Regions from separate parts of the Streptomyces sp. NBC_00252 genome, predicted to be linked through region 2. Evidence: riboswitches for the same ligand, from Rfam matches in the RefSeq annotation. Region 2 holds a riboswitch; the other holds the start of a gene.
The links. Region 2 has a riboswitch for cobalamin ahead of OHT77_RS16140 (ribonucleoside-diphosphate reductase subunit alpha). Riboswitches for the same ligand answer to the same signal wherever they lie in the genome.
Positions count from the first base shown of each region.

Region 1: linked by a shared signal. The riboswitch ahead of metE (5-methyltetrahydropteroyltriglutamate--homocysteine S-methyltransferase) and the one ahead of OHT77_RS16140 (ribonucleoside-diphosphate reductase subunit alpha) in region 2 are both predicted to bind cobalamin.

Region 1 is NZ_CP108087.1:2,277,366-2,283,116, forward strand. It holds gene scpA (methylmalonyl-CoA mutase) at 1-662, shown strand, start outside; gene meaB (methylmalonyl Co-A mutase-associated GTPase MeaB) at 659-1,642, shown strand; cobalamin riboswitch at 1,704-1,903, shown strand; gene metE (5-methyltetrahydropteroyltriglutamate--homocysteine S-methyltransferase) at 2,054-4,372, shown strand; gene OHT77_RS09915 (histidine phosphatase family protein) at 4,478-5,062, shown strand; gene OHT77_RS09920 (polysaccharide deacetylase family protein) at 5,249-5,751, shown strand, end outside.
Region 2 is NZ_CP108087.1:3,756,750-3,762,500, forward strand. It holds gene OHT77_RS16115 (carbon starvation CstA family protein) at 1-495, shown strand, start outside; gene OHT77_RS16120 (YbdD/YjiX family protein) at 467-679, shown strand; gene OHT77_RS16125 (DUF3311 domain-containing protein) at 806-1,069, shown strand; gene mctP (monocarboxylate uptake permease MctP) at 1,066-2,676, shown strand; gene OHT77_RS16135 (GNAT family N-acetyltransferase) at 2,823-3,329, shown strand; cobalamin riboswitch at 3,382-3,505, shown strand; gene OHT77_RS16140 (ribonucleoside-diphosphate reductase subunit alpha) at 3,630-5,751, shown strand, end outside.

The sequences.
Region 1 (5,751 bases), 1.5 Mb from region 2:
AACAGGCCACCCAGGACGCCCTGCACGCCCTCACCCGCGCGGCCGAGGGCACCGGCAACCTCCTGGAGCTGGCGGTGAACGCGGCCCGCGCGAAGGCGACGGTCGGCGAGATCTCCGACGCGCTGGAGAAGGTGTACGGGCGGCACGCGAGCCAGATCCGTACGATCTCCGGTGTGTACCGCACCGAAGCCGGCGAGTCCCCGTCCGTCGAGCGCACCCGCGCCCTCGTGGCCGAGTTCGAGGAGGCCGAGGGCCGCCGCCCCCGCATCCTGGTCGCCAAGATGGGCCAGGACGGCCACGACCGCGGCCAGAAGGTGATCGCCACCGCCTTCGCCGACCTCGGCTTCGACGTCGACGTCGGCCCGCTGTTCCAGACCCCCGGCGAGGTGGCCCGCCAGGCCGTCGAGGCGGACGTCCACATCGTCGGGGTCTCGTCCCTCGCCGCCGGACACCTCACCCTCGTACCGGCGTTGAAGGAATCGCTCGCCGAGGAGGGCCGGGAGGACATCATGATCGTGGTCGGCGGCGTGATCCCCCCGCAGGACGTCCCCACCCTGCTGGAGATGGGCGCGGCGGCCGTGTTCCCGCCCGGGACGGTGATCCCGGACGCGGCCTACGACCTGGTGCGGCGACTGGCCACCGACCTCGGGCACACCCTGTGATCGAGCTCGACACCTATGTGAAGGGCGTCCTCGACGGCAAGCGGGCCCTCGTGGCCCGCGCCATCACCCTCGTCGAGTCGACGAAGCCCCAACACCGGCTCATGGCGCAGGAGTTGCTGACCGAACTCCTCCCGCACAGCGGCCGGGCCCGCCGCATCGGCATCAGCGGTGTGCCCGGCGTCGGCAAGTCGACCTTCATCGACGCGTTCGGCACGCTGCTGACCTCGCTGGGTTTCCGGGTCGCGGTCCTCGCCGTCGACCCGTCGTCGACCCGCACCGGAGGCTCGATCCTCGGCGACAAGACCCGCATGGAACGCCTCGCCGTCGACCCGGCTGCCTTCGTCCGCCCCTCCCCCACCGCCGGCACGCTGGGCGGCGTCGCGAAGGCGACCCGCGAGTCCATCGTGGTCATGGAAGCGGCGGGCTACGACGTCGTCCTCGTCGAGACGGTGGGCGTGGGCCAGTCGGAGACAGCGGTGGCCAACATGGTCGACTCCTTCCTCCTGTTGACCCTGGCCCGCACCGGCGACCAACTGCAGGGCATCAAGAAGGGCGTCCTGGAACTGGCCGACGTCATCGCCGTCAACAAGGCGGACGGCCCGCACGAGCGCGACGCGAAAAGCGCGGCCCGCGAACTGGCAGGCGCCCTGCGGCTGATGCACCCCGCCGACGCGGCCTGGACCCCGCCGGTCCTGAGCTGCAGCGCCCGCGAGGGCAGCGGCCTCGACACGGTCTGGGAACGCCTCGAACAACACCGCTCCCTGCTGGAGTCCACCGGCCGCCTGGCCGCGAAGCGCAGCGAGCAACAGGTGGACTGGACCTGGACGATGGTCCGAGAAGAACTCCTGGGCCGCCTGCACGCCAACCCGTCGGTCCGCGCCCTGGCCCCGGATCTGGAACGCCAGGTACGGGAGGGCGAGTTGACAGCGACCTTGGCGGCTGAGCAGATCCTGCGAGCATTTGGCACGCCGCCAAGCTGAACCTCCGAGCCGCGGACAGGAAATCGACGCACCCAGCCCCCACCCCGTAGGCTGGCCGACGCAGCTGGTTCGCCCCGTCACCCAGACGGACGCGTCGCAAGAGGGAACCCGGTGAAACTCCGGGACTGCCCCGCAGCGGTAAGCGGGAACGACCGCCGTCATACGCACTGGGCCCACACCAGGACCTGGGAAGCGACGGCCAGTAGGTGTCCTCCGGTCACACAGGAGGACGTGCCCGCAAGTCCGAAGACCTGCCACCTGCCCGCACGCGAAGCATTCGCGCGCGGAATCCCGGTGACCTCGTGGGCGGGTCGGCGTACACACGGGCGGTGACCACCCCCCGGTCTACGAACCTTCGCGCTCACGTCCCGCCACCGGGATCCAGGGAGATATCTCGCGAAGGAGATTTCCGTGACAGCGAAGTCCGCAGCCGCGGCAGCACGGTCGACCGTGTACGGCTATCCCCGTCAGGGCCAGGGCCGGGAACTGAAGAAGGCCATCGAGGGCTACTGGAAGGGCCGCGTCGACGCCGACGCCCTCCGGACCACCGCCGCCGAACTGCGCCGCACGAACTGGCAGCACCTGACCGACGCTGGCATCCACGAGGTGCCCACCGGCGACTTCTCGTACTACGACCATGTGCTGGACACCAGCGTCATGGTCGGCGCGATCCCCGCCCGCCACCGCGCCGCCGTCGAACTCGACGCGCTGGACGGGTACTTCGCGATGGCGCGCGGCACGCAGGACGTGGCGCCGCTGGAGATGACGAAGTGGTTCGACACCAACTACCACTATCTGGTGCCCGAGTTGGGCCCGGGTACGGTGTTCACCGCCGACTCCACCAAGCAGGTCTCGGAGTTGAAGGAGGCCCTCACGCTGGGCCTCACCGCCCGTCCGGTGCTCGTCGGCCCGATCACCTACCTCCTGCTCGCCAAGCCCGCCCCGGGTGTCGCGGCCGACTTCGAACCGCTGACCCTCCTGGACCGCCTGCTGCCGGTGTACGCCGAGGTCCTCGCCGACCTGCGCGCGGCGGGCGCGGAGTGGGTGCAGCTGGACGAGCCCGCTCTCGTCCAGGACCGCACCCCCGCCGAACTGAACGCCGCCATGCGCGCCTATCGCGACCTCGGGGGGCTCACCGACCGGCCGCAAATCCTGGTCGCGTCCTACTTCGACCGGCTCGGCGAGGCGCTGCACGTCCTCGCCAAGGCGCCGGTGGAGGGGCTCGCGCTCGACTTCACCGAGGCCGCGGCCGCCAACCTGGACGACCTGGCCGCGGCGGGCGGTCTCCCCGGCAAGCGGCTCGTCGCCGGTGTCGTCAACGGCCGTAACGTCTGGGTCAACGACCTCACCAAGTCCCTCGCCACACTGGGCACGTTGCTCGGTCTCGCCGAGCGGGTCGACGTGGCCGCCTCGTGCTCGCTGCTCCATGTGCCGCTCGACGCCGCGGCCGAGCGGGACATCGAGCCGCAGATCCTGCGCTGGCTGGCGTTCGCACGGCAGAAGACGGCCGAGATCGTCACCCTCGCCAAGGGCCTGGCGCAGGGCACCGACACGATCGCCGCCGAACTCGCCGCCAACCGGGCCGACTTGGCCTCCCGCGCAGGTTCGGCCCTCACCAGCGACCCCGCCGTACGGGCACGGGCCGCCGCCGTCACCGATGCGGACGCGCGCCGCTCCCGGCCGTACGACGAGCGGACGGCGGCCCAGCGGGCGCATCTCGGGCTGCCGCCGCTGCCGACGACCACCATCGGGTCGTTCCCGCAGACAGCCGAACTCCGCACCGCGCGGGCCGACTTGAGGGCCCGGCGGATCGACAGGGCCGGGTACGAGGAGCGGATCAGGGCGGAGATCCAGGAGGTCATCTCGTTCCAGGAGAAGACCGGCCTCGACGTCCTCGTGCACGGCGAGCCCGAACGCAACGACATGGTCCAGTACTTCGCCGAGCAGCTGACGGGCTACCTCGCCACCCAGCACGGCTGGGTCCAGTCGTACGGCACCCGGTACGTCCGTCCGCCGATCCTGGCCGGCGACATCTCTCGCCCGGAGCCGATGACGGTGCGCTGGACGACGTACGCCCAGTCGCTCACCGGTCGTCCGGTCAAGGGGATGCTCACCGGACCGGTCACCATGCTCGCCTGGTCCTTCGTCCGCGACGACCAGCCGCTCGACGACACCGCACGGCAGGTCGCCCTCGCCCTGCGCGACGAGGTCAACGACCTTGAGGCGGCGGGGACTTCGGTCATCCAGGTCGACGAACCCGCGCTGCGTGAGACCCTGCCGTTGCGCGCCGCGGACCGGGAGGCGTATCTCGCCTGGGCCACGGAGGCGTTCCGGCTGACCACCGCCGGGGTCCGGCCGGAGACGCAGGTCCACACGCACATGTGCTACGCGGAGTTCGGCGACATCGTGCAGGCCATCGACGACCTCGACGCGGACGTCATCAGCCTGGAGGCGGCCCGCTCGCACATGCAGGTGGCCCGCGAGCTGGCCGAGCACGGTTATCCGCGCGAGGCGGGACCCGGTGTCTACGACATCCACTCCCCGCGCGTGCCGAGCGCGGACGAGGCAGCGGCCTTGCTGCGCAAGGGACTTGAGGCCATTCCGGCCGAGCGGCTGTGGGTCAACCCGGACTGCGGTCTGAAGACGCGCGGCTGGCCGGAGACCCGGGCGTCCCTCGAGAACCTGGTCGCCGCGGCCCGCACGGTCCGGGCGGAGCTGGCCGGGTCCTGAGCCGATGGTGGCGGGGGCGGCCGGGAGAGCACCCTCCCGGCCGCCTCCGCCGTGAGGTGCGTGGGAGACGATGACCCGCACAGCCCGGAGAACTGGAGCGATCACGTGACCAGCCGCATCACCTTGATCTCGCCTGCGATGAACCGGTCCCTGCGGGAGACCCGGTTCGACGGCGGGTGCTCGCTCGACCCGAGTGGTGCGGCGCGGGCCGCGTCCGTCGCCGGTTCGCTCCGCTCGGTTGACCGGGTGCTGGTCTCGCCCACTGTGCGGTGCCGGGAGACCGCGTCGGCGTTGGGGCTGTCGGCCGTCGTGGAGCCGGAGTTGGCGGGGCTGGACGTGGGGCGGTGGCGGGGACTGACGCTTGACGAGGTGATGGGGCGTGAGCCGGACGCGGTGATGGGGTGGCTGACCGATCCGGATGCGGTGCCGCATGGCGGGGAGTCCGTGCGGGGGCTCTGCGAGCGGGCTGTGCGGTGGCTCGATGTGGCGGGTGGGTTTGAGGGGCGGACGCTTGCGGTGGTCGAGCCGGAGTTTGTGCGGGCTGTTGTGGTTGCCGTTCTCGGTGCGTCTGGTGAGGCGTTCTGGCGGCTTGATGTGGTGCCGTTGAGCGCGACCGACGTCAGTGGGCGGGGTGGGCGGTGGAATGTGCGGGTCGGGCGGGAGCTGGGGGGTGTTGAAGGCTCCGTTTGAGCTGTTGTTGTCCGGCTGACGGTCGGTGGGGGCTGGTCGCGCAGTTCCCCGCGCCCCGGAAAAGCGACCGGGACCGCCCCGCTATACACTGCGTATATACTCGGTGTGTATAGTCATAACATGTCAACTTTGAGGTCGCTGCGTAAGAAGAGGGAAAGAAGCCGGGGCGGGTTGCGTGGTGTCGGCATGTTCCTGGTGGGGCTTGCGGTGGTGCTGGCTTCCAGTGGGTGTGGCAGGGGGGATACGACCGCGCCGGCCGCCGCCCGTGGGGAGGGTAGGGCGGGTGTCGCGCAGGCGCGTTTCGGGGCGGTGGACTGCCGGGAGGTGAAGTGCATCGCGCTCACCTTCGACGCCGGGCCCAGTGAGAACTCGGCGCGGTTGCTGGATGTGCTGAAGGAGAAGAAGGTTCCGGCGACCTTCTTCCTGCTCGGCAAGCGGCACATCGAGAAGTACCCGGAGCTGGTCGCGCGCATGGCGGCCGAGGGGCACGAGGTGGCCAGCCACACCTGGGACCACAAGATCCTGACCCGAATAACCCCCGCGCAGATACGCGACGAACTGGAACGCACGGACACCGCGATAGAGCGCATCACCGGCAAGCGGCCCACGCTGATGCGCCCGCCGCAGGGCCGTACCAACGACACCGTGCACAAGATCTGCCGGGAGCTGGGCCTCTCGGAGGTCCTGTG
Region 2 (5,751 bases):
GCCAACCAGCTCCTCGCGGCCGTCGCACTGGCCGTCTGCACCACCCTCCTGGTGAAGTCCGGACGCCTCAAGTGGGCCTGGATCACCGGGATTCCGCTCGCCTGGGACGCGACGGTCACCCTCACCGCGAGCTGGCAGAAGGTGTTCTCCGGCGACCCGAAGGTCGGTTTCTTCAAGCAGCGGTCCGTGTTCCAGGACGCGATCGACGCGGGCAGGGTGCTGCCGCCCGCCAGGTCCATGGACGACATGCGGACCGTCGTCACCAACTCCACGGTGGACGGGGTACTTTCGGCCATTCTCGCGGTGCTCGTGGTGGTCGTGATCGCGGACGCGCTCCGGGTCTGCGTCCGCCACGTCCGCCGCCCCGCGCTCTCCACCCTGAGCGAGACGCCGTACGTCCGGTCGAACATCACGGCACCGGCCGGGCTGGTCCCGACCCGCGAGGAGAAGGAGGAGGCGGCCCGCGATGCGGTCGGCGCTGACGCGGGCGGCTAGCCGGGCGATCCGCGGAGTGCGGTGGTACGTCCGGGAGTTGATGGACGAGTCGGCGTACGACCGGTATGTCGCACACGTCCGCCGGGACCACCCGGACGCCGACGTCCCGGACCGCCGTGACTTCGAACGCCTGCGGACCGCCCGCCAGGAGGCCGATCCGCGCCAGGGATTCCGGTGCTGCTGACACCGATGTCGGGCCTTCACCGAATCGACATGACGATATGCGGACGAGGTCTTTCGCGGCGGTGACGCCGTGACCTAGATTGCCTGCGCATTACACAGGTGATCAGCGTGGGGACGGAGCCGAGAAATGTCAGATGTGCCCGAAGTTCCGCCCGAAGCGGGCCTGCCGGTGGTGACGCCGGCCCGTGTCGTCATCGCCGTGTGTCTCGTCGCGCCGTTCGTGGCCCTGCTCTGGGTCGGCTCCTACACGAAGGTCGACCCCACGTTCATCGGCGTCCCGTTCTTCTACTGGTACCAGATGCTCTGGGTGCTGATCTCGACCGTGCTGACGATGACCGCCTACAAGCTGTGGCAGCGCGACCAGCGGACCCGCCAGGGAGGCAACCGGTGAAAGACGGCGTGAACGGCGTCGCCCTCGGCGTCTTCATCTTCTTCTTCCTGGCCGTCACGGTCCTGGGCTTCCTGGCCGCGCGCTGGCGCCGGGCCGACAACGAGCACAGCCTCGACGAATGGGGCCTGGGCGGACGGTCGTTCGGCACCTGGGTCACCTGGTTCCTGCTCGGCGGCGACCTCTACACGGCGTACACCTTCGTGGCGGTCCCGGCGGCGGTCTACGCGGCGGGCGCGGCCGGCTTCTTCGCGGTGCCGTACACGATCCTCGTCTACCCGCTGATCTTCACGTTCCTGCCCCGCCTCTGGTCGGTGTCGCACAAGCACGGGTACGTGACGACCTCGGACTTCGTGCGCGGGCGCTTCGGCTCGAAGAGCCTGTCGCTGGCGGTGGCGATCACCGGCATCCTCGCGACCATGCCGTACATCGCGCTCCAGTTGGTCGGCATCCAGGCCGTGCTGGACGTCATGGGCGTGGGCGGCGGCGCCGACTCCAACTGGTTCGTGAAGGACCTGCCGCTGCTCATCGCGTTCGCCGTGCTGGCCGCGTACACCTACTCGTCCGGGCTCCGCGCACCCGCGCTGATCGCGTTCGTGAAGGACGGCCTGATCTACATCGTCATCGCGGTGGCGATCATCTACATCCCGATCAAGCTCGGCGGGTTCGACGACATCTTCAGCGCGGCCGGCGCCAAGTTCAAGGCGGCGGGAGCGGGCGGGCTCGTCCCCGCGCCGGCGGGCCAATGGACGTACGCCACACTGGCGTTGGGCTCGGCGCTGGCCCTGTTCATGTATCCGCACTCGATCACCGCGACGCTCTCCTCGAAGAGCCGCAACGTGATCCGCCGCAACACCACGATCCTGCCGCTGTATTCACTGATGCTGGGCCTGCTCGCGCTGCTCGGCTTCATGGCGATCGCGGCCGGAGTCAAGGTCACCAACGGCCAGTTGGCGATCCCGCAGCTGTTCGAGAACATGTTCCCGGACTGGTTCGCGGGCGTGGCGTTCGCGGCGATCGGCATCGGCGCGCTCGTGCCGGCCGCCATCATGTCCATCGCGGCGGCGAACCTCTTCACCCGCAACATCTACAAGGACTTCATCAAGCCGGACGCGACCCCGGCCCAGGAGACGAAGGTCTCCAAGATCGTCTCGCTCCTGGTGAAGGTCGGTGCCCTGGCCTTCGTCCTGACGATGGACAAGACGGTCGCCATCAACTTCCAGCTCCTGGGCGGCATCTGGATCCTCCAGACCTTCCCGGCCCTGGTCGGCGGCCTCTTCACCCGCTGGTTCCACCGCTGGGCCCTCCTCGCCGGCTGGGCCGTCGGCATGATCTACGGCACCCTCGCGGCCTACGGCGTGGCCTCCCCCACCCAGGACCACTTCGGCGGCTCGTCCAAGGAGATCCCCGGCATCGGCGAGATCGGCTACATCGGCCTCACGGCGTTCGTCATGAACGTCGTGGTCACGGTGGTCCTCACCTTCGCCCTGAAGGCCTTCAAGGTGCCGGAGGGCGTGGACGAGACCAACCCCGGCGACTACACGGCCGACGCGGGCGACCCGGGCGTAGAGGTAGAACTCCCTCCGGCAACAGCGGGAGCAACCCATTAACGCAGGCTGACCATCCCCACCCAGGGGCGCGGGACTGTGTCCATGTGCGGCTCCGCCGCGCGGGCGCGCCCAGCCACGACGAACCCGCAGCGGGCCACCGAAAAGCAAGTCACTCGGCGGCCCGCTGTTCGTACACACTGACCCCCATGGACATCCTCATCCGCCGAGCGGTCCCCACCGAATACGAAGACCTCGGCACCATCACGGCGCAGGCCTACCTGCAGGACGGTCTCCTCGACTACGGCGACAGCGACCCCTACCTCGACGTACTGAAGGACGTGGCAACCCGCGCAGCCACCGCGGAGGTCCTCGTCGCGGTGGACGGCGACCACCTCCTCGGCGGCGTCACCTTCGTCCCCGGCCCCGGCCCCGTCGCCGACATAGCCCGCCCCGGCGAGACAGAGATCCGCGCCCTCGCCATCGCCCGCACCGCCCGGGGCAGAGGCGCGGGCGAGGCCCTGGTCCGCGCCTGCATCGACCGCGCCCGGGCCACGGAGGGCTGCACGGCCGTGGTCCTCTCCACCCAGCCCTCCATGCACGCGGCCCACCGCATCTACGAACGCCTGGGCTTCACCCGCACCCCCGACCGCGACTGGAATCCCGTGCCGCACCTGGACGATCTCACTCTGCTCACCTATGAGCTGACACTCTGAAACCACCGCGACACAACATCTGGTGGTGATGTGACAGGCGAGCACAAGATGTATGCTCATGCTCGCTGTCGCCGCAGGGGAATCCGGTGCGAATCCGGAACTGTCCCGCAACGGTGTACTTGTGCGCATATCCGCACATGGCCAGTCCGAGGACCTGCCGACGGCGCGCGTGCGGCCACCCGGCCGCGCGCATGACGTCCGGGCCTCGTGGAGTGGGCCGGTGGACGCGACGCCCCGTGCGCTCGTGTGCTGCCGCCTGCCCTCAGCGAGGCCCCGTGCCGAGCGAGGGAGAGCCCCACCGTGACCATCGCGCCAGCAGAGCCGGCATCAGCGAACCGGGCAACCGCCACGATCGTCCCCGGAACCGACGTTCCCGGAACGGCCGTTCCCGGAGCCGACGGTCCCGGTACCGCGATCCTGCGGACCCTGACCGAGCTGACCGCCGACCTCCCCGACGCCGACCCGGGCCGGGTCGCCGCCGCCACCCTGCGCGGCCGGTCCGCCCAGGCGGACGTGGCGGAACTGCGCGAGCTGGCCACGGAGGCGGCCGCCGGCCTCATCTCCGAGGACCCCGTCTACTCCCGGCTCGCCGCCCGGCTGCTGACGATCAGCATCGCCGCCGAGGCCACCTCCCAGGGCGTCACGAGCTTCACCGAGTCCGTCGCCGTGGGCCACCGCGAGGGCCTCATCGCGGACCGCACCGCCGAGTTCGCGACGCTGCACGCGGCCCGCCTGGACGCGCTGATCGACACCGGGGCCGACGACCGCTTCGGCTACTTCGGCCTGCGCACCCTGTACAGCCGCTACCTGCTGCGGCACCCGATCACCCGCAAGGTCATCGAGACCCCCCAGCACTTCATGCTCCGGGTCGCGGCCGGCCTCGCCGAGGACGACAGCGTCCGCGCCCTGGACGAGGTCGCCGCGCTCTACCGCCTGATGAGCCGCCTGGACTACCTCCCGTCCTCCCCCACGCTCTTCAACTCCGGTACGCGGCACCCCCAGATGTCGTCCTGCTACCTCCTCGACTCCCCGCTGGACGAGCTGGACTCCATCTACGACCGCTACCACCAGGTGGCCCGCCTCTCGAAGCACGCCGGCGGCATCGGGCTGTCGTACTCCCGTATCCGCAGCCGGGGTTCGCTGATCCGCGGCACCAACGGCCACTCGAACGGCATCGTCCCGTTCCTGAAGACGCTGGACGCCTCGGTCGCCGCGGTGAACCAGGGCGGCCGGCGCAAGGGTGCCGCCGCGGTGTACCTGGAGACCTGGCACTCCGACATCGAGGAGTTCCTGGAGCTGCGGGACAACACCGGTGAGGACGCCCGCCGTACGCACAACCTGAACCTCGCGCACTGGATCCCGGACGAGTTCATGCGCCGGGTGAACGCGGACGGCGAGTGGTCGCTGTTCTCCCCCGCCGACGTGCCCGAGCTGGTCGACCTGTGGGGCGACGAGTTCGACGCCGCGTACCGCGAGGCGGAGGCGCGGGGCCTGGCGAAGAAGACCATCCCGGCCCGTGACCTCTACGGCCGCATGATGCGCACCCTCGCGCAGACCGGCAACGGCTGGATGACCTTCAAGGACGCGGCCAACCGCACCGCCAACCAGACGGCCGAGCCGGGCCACACGGTCCACTCCTCCAACCTCTGCACGGAGATCCTGGAGGTCACGGACGACGGCGAGACCGCGGTCTGCAACCTCGGCTCGGTGAACCTCGGCGCGTTCGTGGACCAAGCGAACGGCGACATCGACTGGGAGCGGCTGGACGAGACGGTCCGCACCGCCGTCACCTTCCTGGACCGCGTGGTCGACATCAACTTCTACCCGACCGAGCAGGCGGGCCGCTCCAACGCCCGCTGGCGTCCGGTCGGCCTCGGCGCGATGGGCCTCCAGGACGTCTTCTTCAAGCTGCGCGTCCCCTTCGACTCCCCGCAGGCGCAGGCCCTTTCCACCCGCATCGCCGAGCGCATCATGCTCGCCGCGTACGAGGCGTCCGCCGAACTCGCCGAGCGCAACGGCCCGTTGCCCGCCTGGGAGAAGACCCGTACGGCCCGCGGCGTCCTGCACCCCGACCACTACGGCGTCGACCTGACCTGGCCGGAGCGCTGGGCGGCCCTGCGGGAACGTATCGCCCGGACGGGCATGCGCAACTCACTCCTGCTGGCCATCGCCCCGACGGCCACCATCGCCTCGATCGCGGGCGTCTACGAGTGCATCGAGCCGCAGGTCTCCAACCTGTTCAAGCGCGAGACGCTCTCCGGCGAGTTCCTCCAGGTCAACTCCTACCTGGTCGACGAGCTGAAGCAGCTCGGCGTGTGGGACGCCCGCACCCGCGAGGCGCTGCGCGAGGCCAACGGCTCGGTGCAGGCGTTCAGTTGGATCCCGGCGGACGTGCGCGCCCTGTACCGCACGGCGTGGGAGA